DNA from 2 places in the Vibrio sp. 9-16B-A1 genome. Region 2 is predicted to be linked to the other one. Evidence: riboswitches for the same ligand, from Rfam matches in the RefSeq annotation. Region 2 holds a riboswitch; the other holds the start of a gene.
The links. A riboswitch is a leader RNA that binds a small molecule or an ion and turns the genes downstream of it on or off. The one in region 2 is predicted to bind lysine.

Region 1 (6,167 bases), on a different contig from region 2:
CGCCACTTTGTCGGCAATTACGACTGACGGCGTTACCAGCACAACCTGAGAATCCGGGCCGTGCTCAGCCTGGCTCAGCAGATCGGCGGCGATAAAATCCGGATACGCACTGTCATCGGCAATCACCAGCACTTCAGAAGGCCCTGCAGGCATATCAATCGCCGCACCGCGGAAATCATTGCTCACCTGGCGCTTGGCTTCGGTGACATACGCGTTACCCGGGCCAAAAATCTTGTCCACTTTCGTAACGCTTTCACTGCCATAAGCCATGGCGGCAACGGCCTGAGCACCGCCAAGCTGGTACACCTTATCGATCTTACACAGCTTCGCCGCATACAGGATCTCATCGGCGATCGGCGGCGGAGAACAGAGCGCGACTTCGCGGCAACCGGCGATCTGAGCCGGCACGCCCAGCATCAGTACGGTTGATGGCAACGGGGCACTGCCACCCGGGATATACAGGCCAACCTTATTGATTGCGCGGGTTACCTGCTCACAAACCACGCCAGGCTGAGTTTCAACCCGCACGGTCTGCGGTTTTTGCGCTTCGTGGAACTTAGAAATATTGTCATACGCCTGTTCCAGCGCCTGCTTCATTTTTTCAGACAGGCGGCCGGACGCGGCTTCAATCTCTTCGCTGCTGACCTGAATACTGTCCAGAGCAACACCATCGAATTTTTCTGTCAGCGCTTTAAGCGCAACGTCACCCTCTTTGCGGACAGATGAAATTACCTGCTCTACCGCCTGAGTGATATTTGCGCCCTCAGCAATCGCCGGTCTTTCCAGTACCGAGTCCTGCTGAGATTCACTGAGTGATTGCCATACCAGCGTTTTCATTCTGTGTTACTCCATCATCTTCTCAATCGGCAGGACCAGAATCGAGCTGGCACCCAGTTCTTTCAGCTGTTCCATGGTTTCCCAGAACAGGTTTTCAGTACTGACCAGGTGTACCGCCACACGATTTTGCTCAGCAGACAGCGGAAGTACGGTTGGGTCTTCTGCGCCAGGCAGCAGCGCCTTAACCTGATTGAGTTTTTCAGTTGGAGCGTGGAGCATGATGTATTTGGACTCTTTGGCCTGAATCACGCCCTGCATACGGGTCAGCAGTTTTTCGATAAGCGCCTGCTTGTCAGCAGCGAATTCACCGTCACGCTGGATAAGGGTGGCTTTGGAACGGAAGATCACTTCCGCTTCCTTCAGGCCATTGGCTTCAAGGGTTGCGCCGGTAGACACCAGGTCAGCAATCGCGTCAGCAAGGCCTGCGCGCGGGGCAACTTCGACCGAGCCGGTCAGCATACAGGTTGAGAATGGGACGCCCTGCTCGTCCATGTAGCGTTTGAGCAACTGTGGGTAGGTGGTAGCAATGCGTTTTCCAGCCAGATCCTGCGGGCCGTTGTACTCTTCATCCTTGTCGATGGCAATGGACAGACGACAGCCGCCAAAGTCGAGTCTGCGCAGCGCGGTGAAACCACTTGGCTCGCCGCGGGACAGGCGTTCAAGACGAACTTCTTCCAGTTCATTCTCTCCGATAAAGCCAAGGTCAACCACACCATCCATGACCAGACCCGGGATATCGTCATCACGAACCAGAAGCAGGTCGATAGGCATGTTTTCTGAGTGGACGACCAAACGCTCACCCATGATGTTGAACTTAACGCCGCATTTTTTCAGCAGCTCCTGACACTCTTTACTCAGGCGTCCTTTTTTTTGAATAGCGATTCTTAAGCGTTGTGTTTGCATTGCGTTTTCCCTGTGCGAATTTTGTATCAAAAGTAAACAGTACAAAAAGAAAAAATCCCCGGAAGCTTGGTGTCTCCCGGGGATCTTAATCTGTCATCTCTGATACCACCGGGACTTTCCTGTCTCCCGGTGTGCGTAAACCTCCCGAAAGACTAGTCAGGATGGTGATGATGAATGTTCATTACTGATTTACGCATGATGTGTATCTCCTTGAGTTAACTTCACACTAACCGGGCTGATTTTATTTTGCAACCCCAAATTAAACATCAGATAAAAAAAAAGGGAACCAACGGCTCCCCTCGTAACATTTGACGCTTATAACGCCGCTTCTTTAGTCTGGCGGGACTTAGCCACCACCGACAAGGCAAAGCAGACAAGTACGAAAGCCACAGAGGTCGCAGCGAAAGAGAGCGCAACCGAGCTGCTCATACCCAGCACGATGAAACCAATACAGGAGACGGCCGCCACAGACAGTGCGTAAGGCAGCTGAGTAGCAACGTGGTCAATATGATTACAGCGCGCACCGGTAGACGACAGAATCGTCGTGTCTGAAATAGGTGAACAGTGGTCACCAAATACAGAGCCAGCCAGAACCGCACTCAGCATTGGCAGCATCAGTGCCAAATCTGTCGCACCGGCCATATCACCAGCGATTGGCAGCATAATACCGAACGTTCCCCATGAGGTGCCGGTAGAAAATGCCATCAGACCAGACAGCAGGAATAAAATGACCGGCAGCCAATGTGGGTCAATATTACCCTGCACCTGAGATGACAAATAAGCTCCGGTTTTCATATCACCAATAACCGAACCAATTGTCCATGCAATGAACAGGATAAGAATTGCACCAAACATAGATTTAGCACCAATCCACATTGTCATACCAATATCAGCAAAAGAGAGCTTCTGACGCAGAACGGTAATTAGCGCAGCTGCAAGACCAACCAAACCACCGTAACAAAGTGACTTACCTACATCGGTATTCTCAAATGCACCAAGCACAGAGAATGGTAAATCACTGGAAGCCAGTGATTTACCGCCTGTATAAATCATTGCCGCAATCGTTGCGATAATCAGCGCAATAATAGGGAACACCAGATCAGCAACGCGGCCGTTTTCACTTTCGACGATATCCAGCTCTTCATTAATATCGTGTGCTTCTTCGCTGTCGTTATCACCATTAAAGCCTTGCCCCTGAGACGCTTCAATTTCACGCTGACGCATCAGACCCACATCTAATTGGAACCATGCAACGGCGAATACCATTAATAGTGCGAAAACAGCGTAGAAGTTCATAGGGATCATACGCAGGTAGGCACCAAGGGCTGAATATTCGGTCATACCGTGGGTAACCAGAATACCGCCAATAATGGTCATAATATATGCGCCCCAGCTCGATGCCGGCATCAGCACACACATTGGTGCTGCGGTAGAGTCAAGAACGTAAGCCAGCTTTGCACGGGAAACATAGAAACGATCCGTCACAGGACGGGAGATCGCACCGACCGCCAGGCTGTTGAAATAATCATCAACAAAGATGAAAACACCCAAAGAGGCCGCCAGCAGCTTAGAGCCACGTTTGCTTTTAACCCGGACCTGAGCCCACTCAGCAAAAGCTCGGGTACCGCCAGAGAGTGTCAGCAGAGCGGTAGTCATACCCAGCAGAATAAGGAAAGCAATAATGCTCATATTCCAGCTGTTTATACCGCCATCTTCAATAACCAGTCCGCTGACAGTAGAAGCGATATAGGAAACTGAGGCAGTCACGGAATAGTCGTGGAGAAGGACAGCGCCAAGCAAAATGCCGACACCAAGAGAAATCAGTACGCGTCGCGTAAGAATAGCCAGACCCAGCGCTATTAACGGCGGTAACAGCGAGAGTGCAGAGTTAGTATAATCGATAGTATTCATGATCTTCATTAACCAGTGTTTGGTCAGAGATCTACTGCAGACAGCCCGGGTACAGGCATAGTTGAACAAGCGACAGGGAAGCAGACACTTCACCCAACCCTACAGTAGCGCTCCATAGTTTAACAACAATATAGACTATGGCAGTGTTATTCCTGTTCGGAGATAACCCCAGCGACAGGCTTCGACCGGCTCTGTCACTTCGGCGTATGGCTCCTTTCTGTGCTCCTCAAAGGTGTCACCCTAAGAGCATATACTGATAGCCACCGCACCTCTACGTTGAAAAGCTCTTTATACAGAGTTTTCAAATCAGGTTCGGGCAATACTACCGGACCTGAGCGGTATTGCAATACAAAGTTAATGCTTATTTACACTTTGCCAGATATAGCGCTCACCGCACACAATGCAACCAGTTACACTTACTGGCGCACCCGTGAATACCGCCTTTTTTAAGTTCCAAAGTCAGGGAAGTGTCATTTTTATGATATACACACAACAATATATAAGTATTTACCAGAGGAAATATTGTATTCTTTATTTTCGCTGTTATGATTAAAGCGTTAACAAAATAATTAAACAGGATTTGTCATGTCAGATATTACTAAGACTCTGCTGAATATTCGCAGCCTGCGTGCTTTTGCCCGCGATGTAGATTTCTCAACTCTTGAGGAAATGCTGGAAAAATTAACTTTAGTTGTTGAAGAGCGTCGTGAAGCTGCTGAAGCAGAAGAAGCTGCAAAAGCAGAGCGCGAAGCTAAACTGGCTGAATATGCCGATATGATTGCTAAAGAAGGTATTGCACTGGAAGACCTGATTGCAGCAATGTCTGGCGAAGGCAAAGCAAAAACCAAGAAAAAACGTGAACCACGTCCGGCTAAATACGAGTACACCGTAGATGGCGAAAGAAAAACCTGGACTGGTCAGGGCCGTACACCTTCTGCAATTCAGGCAGAGCTGGACAACGGTGCAAACCTGGAAGATTTCCTAATCAAATAGTTTATATTTGTTTAATTAATAAAAAAGAGCGCATAAGCGCTCTTTTTTTATATCTTCCGGTTCTGATTATCTTTCCCAGTATGCCTCTTCCAGACTGTCTTCTCTTTCCGGCAGGCCACGGGACAGACGCGGAGAGTGCTGAACCAGCACTTCATAGCTCGCACGGTTAGAATACTTACATACCTGAGAGAATGAAGAATAAGTCAGGAATGACTGCTGGTGCTTGCTTGAATTTGGCACATTATCTTTGTGATAACGGTTTGCGGCCATATCATGCAAAAGAGCAGACAGTGCAGCATCACCCGCACCATTGGTGTTCTTGATCTTCTCCGGGCCACCCATATAAGGCGCGATATGTGAGTAAACCTTAATAGGATTATCCACATAGTCTTTCTTTGCCGGACGGCTGAACTCATACTGGTTAAACTCAGCAATCGCACCAGGCAGAAGTGGCAGACTGGTCTGACGCTTCACGCTGTCTTCAGTGTAACCAGCCATATACAGACCTACAGGGCCAGCAGTACACAATACCAGGTCTACCCACTCCAGCGCCTTGTCAGCGGCCAGCAGAGGGTCATCCTCGCCAGTCAGGGCCTGAGCCTCATCTTCGTTCATCGCAACCACTGAAATATGATCGTTCAGGAACTGCTGCCAGTATTCCGGATCATCCTGAATCACGTATTTGGTGCCCAGGGTCAGAACAACAGGAACATCGTGTTTCTTCGCGTATTCGATCGCCTGCATGGTGGCTTCCGGCATTGGGTCACCATCTTTGCAGCGCACCAGGTAAGCTGTCAGAACCAAAGCAGAAGCTTTTTTAAAGATGTGCTCAGGAATATTATCCGGGTGAAGCTGGTTCATCTGACCTTCGCTGATCGCAAAGGTGCGCTCACCGTCTTCACTGATAAGGGCAAAACAGCGGCCAATCGCACCGTTCACACCCTGAAGGTGGTTCAGATCCATGCGGCTTGATGTGTTACACAGGTAACGGTAGCCATAGCTGCCAATCTGAATATCGCTGCTCATTACGCCCAGCAGGATAGATTTGTCATCAGCCAGAACCGAATAATTGTGCAGCGTGTTACCAATAGTACCGCCTGCATACTCATTGGTTACCAGGTTTTCTTCTTTCAGTTCCGAATAAAGCGCCTCTGCGGTCTGGTCATCAATAACCAAAGAATGTCCCTTACTTAAACCGAATTTGGCAATAAACTCATCCGTTACCTTAGCTTCGATATCCACCAGAGTCTGGTCAATACCAACAATATGAGTGCGCGACATTTTTTTGCTGGTCTGAGCCTGGCTCACCAGCGGATCGCGGGCATGAACGGGGAAATAGTGCTTGGATTTGCGTTGACCGGGAAATTTCATAGTATCGTTAAACTGTAAGGAGACATGTCGGGACGGAGATTTTAGCCTGCCAGCCAATCCCCAGCAATATAGCCAAGGATAGCAAACGTTTGCCCCAAAAAAAAAGAAGAGACGAGAAGCGGGAAGCGGGATTTAGAGAGGCGGGAAGACCA
Region 2 (6,167 bases):
AACAGTTGCTACTCCGGCACCGTTTAAGAAGATCAAAGGTCTGGAACATTTTGACAAGGTCATCGATATAGACCAGAGTCCTATCGGCCGTACCCCGCGTTCCAACCCGGCGACCTATACCGGGATCTTTACCCCGATCCGCGAACTGTTTGCCGGTACCCAGGAATCCCGCTCACGCGGTTACAAACCAGGCCGATTCAGCTTTAACGTGCGTGGCGGACGCTGTGAAGCCTGTCAGGGTGACGGGGTAATCAAAGTAGAAATGCACTTCCTGCCGGATGTGTATGTACCGTGTGATGTATGTAAAGGCAAGCGCTACAACCGGGAAACCCTGGAAGTGCGCTATAAGGGCAAGAGCATCGATGAAGTTCTGGAGATGACGGTTGAAGACGCCCGTGAGTTTTTTGACCCGGTACCGGTTATCGCCCGTAAACTTCAGACCCTGATGGATGTTGGCCTCTCCTATATCCGGCTGGGCCAGGCAGCAACCACCCTTTCCGGCGGTGAAGCGCAGCGGGTAAAACTGGCCCGTGAGCTGTCCAAACGTGATACCGGCAAAACCCTGTACATTCTGGATGAGCCAACTACCGGCCTGCATTTCCATGATATTCAGCAGCTGCTGAATGTCCTGCATCGTCTGCGCGATCACGGCAATACTGTCGTCGTTATCGAACACAACCTCGATGTGATTAAAACAGCGGACTGGATCGTGGACCTGGGACCGGAGGGCGGCCAGGGAGGCGGTGAAATCATTGCTGAAGGTACCCCTGAAGAGGTGGCAGAAGTCGAAGGCTCTCACACCGCCCGATTCCTGAAACCAATGCTGGGATAAAAAGTGTTACTATCTGGGGAGTTAGTTTCTCAGTACAGGTAACTTTTTCATGGCAACCCTGCTTGTAAGCGGAACGTCGCTGGAGTCCGGAAAACCCCGGACTCCGCTTAACCGCCGGTTTCTTGCCGCACTGGCCGCCACCTTTCTGGTGACAATGCATTTCTTTATGCCCAACCCGGGCGGCTCCGGACTGGCGCTGTCGTTTAACGACGCAAGCTGGATCACCATCAGTATTGCAGTCGCCGTGGGCTGTTATCAGGTATCCCGAACCCGCCGCCTGCGTTACTCCAAGCTGACCATTGTTTTACTGCTGTGCTGTGCTGTTCTTACCGCTCCGATTTTGCTGCCAGACGCCATCGTCGGTCAGGCGATTGGCCGCATCACCGGCCTGTGGGCCGGCTTTGCCCTGTTTGTGCTGCTGCAGCAGTTTCCGTTCAGCAATAAGCAGAAGCAGCGCCTGCTGTGGTTTATTCTGCTTGGCGTGATCATTGAGGCGTTGTTTGGCTGGGTGCAGTACCTGCTGCTCGAGCCGGGCAATCCACTTGGTTATGACACAGTCTCCAACCGGCCTTACGGGATCTTCCAGCAACCGAATGTCATGGCCAGTTTTCTGGCCACCGGCCTGGTCCTCTCCGCCTACCTGCTGGCCCGTCAGCCAAACAAATACCGCAGACAGATCAGTCAGCTTGGGCTGCTGGTATGCACGCCATTAATGACTGTTCCGCTGCTGATTGTACTGGCGTCCCGTACCGGCTGGCTGGGCGCTGTACTTGGGGTGGCCCTGATAGTGCCTTACCTGTGGCGCTTTACCACCAAACGTCGTTTTGGCGCCTGGGCTGTAAGCCTTACGGCAGGTATTCTTATCGGCCTTTATCTGCCCGCACTCAGCCAGAATGGAGATGCCGGACACCTGCTGGAGCAGAAAACCTCCCTGGAAAGTGCCCGTGAGTTTCACTTTCCACAAGCAATCGATATGATCATTGAAAAGCCGGTCACCGGTTATGGTTATGGTCATTTTGAGTCTGCCTACATGCTCTATACTGCCAGACAGCACCAGCTCAACCCTGACTACCATCCGGGGCTTCCGGCTCTGGACCACCCCCACAACGAGCTGATGATATGGGGCGTTGAAGGTGGCCTGCTGCCGGTTTTCGCCCTGGTGCTGACCGCGCTGTTTATTCTGTATAAAATATCCGGAGCACGTAAAGGTACCCGTGTGGCCATGCTGGCGCTGCTGACACCACTGGTGGTGCACTCTCAGCTTGAGTACCCTTTCTATCACTCTGCGATACACTGGGTCAGTTTTATTATTCTGCTCTACTGGCTGGATCAGCGTACTGCCAAATATCGTCAGGGTAAGCTGTCGCGGATTTCATCTGTTTTGCTCGCCTCCACCAGCCTGATTGTGCCGATCGTTACCAGCTTTTATATGCTGAGCGCGCTGCATACCAACTATATCCTGACGCAGTTCGAGCGTTCCCAGCCGCGCCAGCCTGAACTGCTGGAAAAAGTCACCAACCCGGTAGTATGGAAAGACAGGTTTGACTGGAGTGTTTACAGCACTTACCTGACGATTGGTCTGTACACTCAGGATAAAAAGCTAATCCAGCCATATATCGACTGGTCTCTGGAGATCATTCCGCAAAAGCCGCGTCCGGCATTTTATACCAACCTGATTCTGGCTTATCAGGGAGTAGGCATGGAACAAAAAGCGGAACAAATCCGGGCGGAAGCAAAGTTTCTGTTTCCGCAGAAAGATTTCAGTAAAGTGCACTATCAACCGCCTTCGGCGGCCACTTCACAGGCCGTTTCCGGTGCTAAGGCCAAATAACCGAAAGGAGAGCAAGATTGCTCTCCTTTTTTAGCTTCAGTTCAGTGAATCCTGCAGAGCCTTCAGGCACAGGGCCACGTTTTCTGCCCTTGCACCATACCCCATCAGGCCTATACGCCAGGCTTTACCAGCCAGAGCTCCCAGACCAGCGCCAACTTCCAGGTTGTAAGTATTGAGCAGATGACTGCGCACCGCCGCTTCATCAATGCCTTCCGGCACATAGACCGCATTGAGCTGAGGCAGGCGATATGCTTCATCCACCACAAAACGAAAGCCCATCGCTTCCAGGCCGGTTTTCAGCTGCTGATGCATTTGAGAATGACGCTGCCAGGCCTGCTCCAACCCTTCGGTTTTCAGTTGCAGCAGTGCTTCATGCAGGGCATACAGGCTGTTGACCGGCGCAGTATGGTGATAGCTGCGTTTCCCTTCCCCGCTCCAGTAGCCCAGTACCAGGCTCTGGTCGAGGAACCAGCTTTGCACCGGCGTTTTCCGTTGCTTTATCTTCTCAACCGCTTTAGCAGAAAAAGTCAGCGGCGCCAGACCAGGCACGCAGGAAAGGCACTTCTGACTGCCGGAGTAAACAGCATCCAGCCCCCACTCATCCACCAGAACCGGGACACCGCCCAGCGATGTCACCGTATCAACGATGGTCAGCGCACCATACTGCCTGGCAAGCCCGGCCAGCTTTTTTGCATCCGACAGGGCACCGGTTGAAGTTTCAGCATGAACAAACGCCAGCAGCTTCGCATCCGGGTGCAGCTCAAATGCCTGCGCGACTTTATCAGCGCTTACCGGTGCGCCCCATTCGTCATCCACCAGTACGACTTCGCCACCACAGCGAACTACATTTTCCCGCATCCGTTCGCCAAAAACGCCATTGCGGCAGACAATCACTTTGTCACCCGGTTCGACCAGGTTAACAAAGCAGGCTTCCATCCCGGCACTGCCCGGGGCTGATACTGCGATTGTAAACTCGTTCTCAGTCTGGAATGCGTATTTAAGCAGCTGCTTGAGTTCATCCATCATCTGAATAAACAGAGGATCGAGATGACCGATAGTGGGACGGCTGAGCGCCTGCAAAACATGAGGATAAATATCCGATGGCCCGGGTCCCATAAGGGTACGATGCGGAGGATTAAAGCTGGAAATAGTCATGGAGAGCCTTTTCGTTGTTGTTATCAGAATGTTTCAGGTTAACCTGAATAGTTTACCGCAGCAATGCGACTGAAGTCGGGTCCCTCTGATCTTTTTTTAACAATGGTAAATTTACTACAGCAAATCGGATTGACATTACCGGCGGAAAAACGTTCAATGAAAAATATGCAGAAGAGGAGCGCTGCCCAGGCAGGCCGCCAGTGGTTTCACGAACCCAGACTGGCTGCTGATGGGGAGCAGCGCCGAGACAGAGCAGTGACGTGACACTTCTCTGTCGGTTGCCCAGGCTGAATCCTGGCAACTGTCGCCACGGCGGAGCACTTCTCACAATAAAAATGTAAGTAACATTCCTCCGCCCGCTTTCTCTCTTCAACATCGGATGTTGAGTGATCCAGTATTGATCACTTGTAAATAATTTCAGGAAATTTGGGAGATCCCACCGTGAGCACTTTCACCGTTGCAAAATTTGGCGGCACCAGCGTCGCTGATTTCGAAGCCATGAGCCGATGTTCGGCTATTATTGAAGCCAACCCCGGCACCCGCCTGGTCGTGAGCAGTGCCTGCTCCGGCGTGACCAATATTCTGGTTGAACTGGCCAATGGCACCGCTGACTCCGCGAGACGCGTTGAACTGCTGTCACAACTGGCAGAGATCCATAACCGGATACTCACCCAGCTTAATAATGCAGAAGAAACAGCCGCTCTGGTAAAACAGGTGCTGGATACCGTGGCCACCACTGCAGAAGCTGCCGCCATCCAGACCAGCGATAAACTCACCGACCACCTGGTAGCCTGCGGTGAACTGATGTCTACTCACATACTGACTCAGCTGATGCGCGAACGTGGGGTCGATGCGGTCCGCTTCGATATCCGTGATGTACTGCGTACGGATGCCAACCATGGTGCTGCTGAACCTCAGCTGGACGAGATTGCCGCTCTGGCCAAAGAAAAACTGGTTCCTCTGTGTCAGCAGCAGGTAGTGATCACTCAGGGCTTTATCGGCAGCGATGCAGAGGGCTGCACCACAACCCTTGGCCGTGGTGGCAGTGACTACAGCGCTGCACTAATCGCAGAAGCGGTCGAAGCTCAGGGGCTGGAGATCTGGACCGATGTACCAGGGATCTACACTACAGACCCGCGTATTGCACCAAAAGCCTCACCGATCCCTGAGATCAGCTTCAGTGAAGCCTCTGAGATGGCAAACTTTGGCGCCAAAATCCTTCACCCTTCAACCCTGATGCCAGCCCTGCGCCATCAGATCCCGGTCTTCGTCGGTTCATCAAAAGCACCGGAAAAAGGCGGCACCTGGATCCGCCAGCAGGCAGAAACAGCGCCTCTGTTCCGGGCACTTGCACTGCGCGGCAATCAGACCATGGTTACCCTGCGCAGCCTGAACATGTTCCAGGCATACGGCTTCCTGGCGGAAGCTTTCAAGATCCTGGCGAAACACAAAGTATCGGTGGATCTGATCACTACCTCTGAAGTAAGTGTCTCCCTGACCCTGGATCAAACCAACACCGCTGGCGGGCCACCACAGCTTCCGCAGGCCGCACGGGAAGAGCTTGAAGCCATGTGCTCAGTAGAAGTAGAGCACGGCCTGAGCCTGGTGGCGCTTATCGGTAACAATATGAGTGACAGCAAAGGCTACGCCAAACAGGTATTCAGCACCCTGGAAGACGTCAACCTGCGCATGATCTGTTACGGTGCCAGCCCACACAACCTGTGCTTCCTGGTACATGAATCAGTGGCAAGAAGCGCGGTCCAGGCGCTGCATGCGGAGTTGTTTGAGTAAAAAACTGGTAACGAGGTTTCGTGATACGGGGGACGAGGACTGGCAGAGCCAGAAACAGGCTCCCGGTGCTCGGTGCTCGGTGCTCGGTGCTCGGTGCTCGGTGCTCGGTGCTCGGTGCTCGGTGCTCGGTGAGAAAGCTACCGGGTTATATCACGATCTGCAAAACAAAACCCGCAACCCCAGGACCGCGAACCACACACCATCAAGATCAAAAAAAGGAGCCGGCTGTTTAAACCCGCTCCTTTCCTTTTTTGGCACTATACCTTCACCGCGACCTTAGTTTATATTCGGCCCTAACCACTTCTCTGCTTCTTCCAGTGTCCAGCCTTTACGGCTCGCATAGTCTTCAACCTGATCCGGCTGGATTTGGGCGATGGCGAAGTAGCGGGAGTCCGGGTGCGAGAAGTACCAGCCGGAAACCGATGCGCCAGGCCACATAGCGTAGCTGGAAGTGAGTGACATACCTATGGTTTGTTCAACGTTCAGCATCTCCCACAGAGTACCTTTTTCGGTGTGTTCCGGGCAGGCCGGGTAACCTGGTGCCGGGCGGATGCCCTG

Region 1: linked by a shared signal. The riboswitch ahead of ACVB80_RS13075 (Na+/H+ antiporter NhaC family protein) and the one ahead of lysC (lysine-sensitive aspartokinase 3) in region 2 are both predicted to bind lysine.

The regions. Positions count from the first base shown of each region.
Region 1 is NZ_JBSDZD010000007.1:118,194-124,360, reverse strand. Features, by position in the region: gene hisD (histidinol dehydrogenase) at 1-837, opposite strand, end outside; gene hisG (ATP phosphoribosyltransferase) at 844-1,740, opposite strand; His leader region at 1,787-1,917, opposite strand; gene ACVB80_RS13075 (Na+/H+ antiporter NhaC family protein) at 2,056-3,651, opposite strand; lysine riboswitch at 3,749-3,933, opposite strand; gene ACVB80_RS13070 (H-NS family histone-like protein) at 4,237-4,644, shown strand; gene ACVB80_RS13065 (inosine/guanosine kinase) at 4,711-6,015, opposite strand.
Region 2 is NZ_JBSDZD010000008.1:7,026-13,192, reverse strand. Features, by position in the region: gene uvrA (excinuclease ABC subunit UvrA) at 1-832, shown strand, start outside; gene ACVB80_RS13795 (PglL family O-oligosaccharyltransferase) at 882-2,663, shown strand; gene ACVB80_RS13790 (pyridoxal-phosphate-dependent aminotransferase family protein) at 2,700-3,818, opposite strand; lysine riboswitch at 3,982-4,149, shown strand; gene lysC (lysine-sensitive aspartokinase 3) at 4,260-5,609, shown strand; gene metH (methionine synthase) at 5,886-6,167, opposite strand, start outside.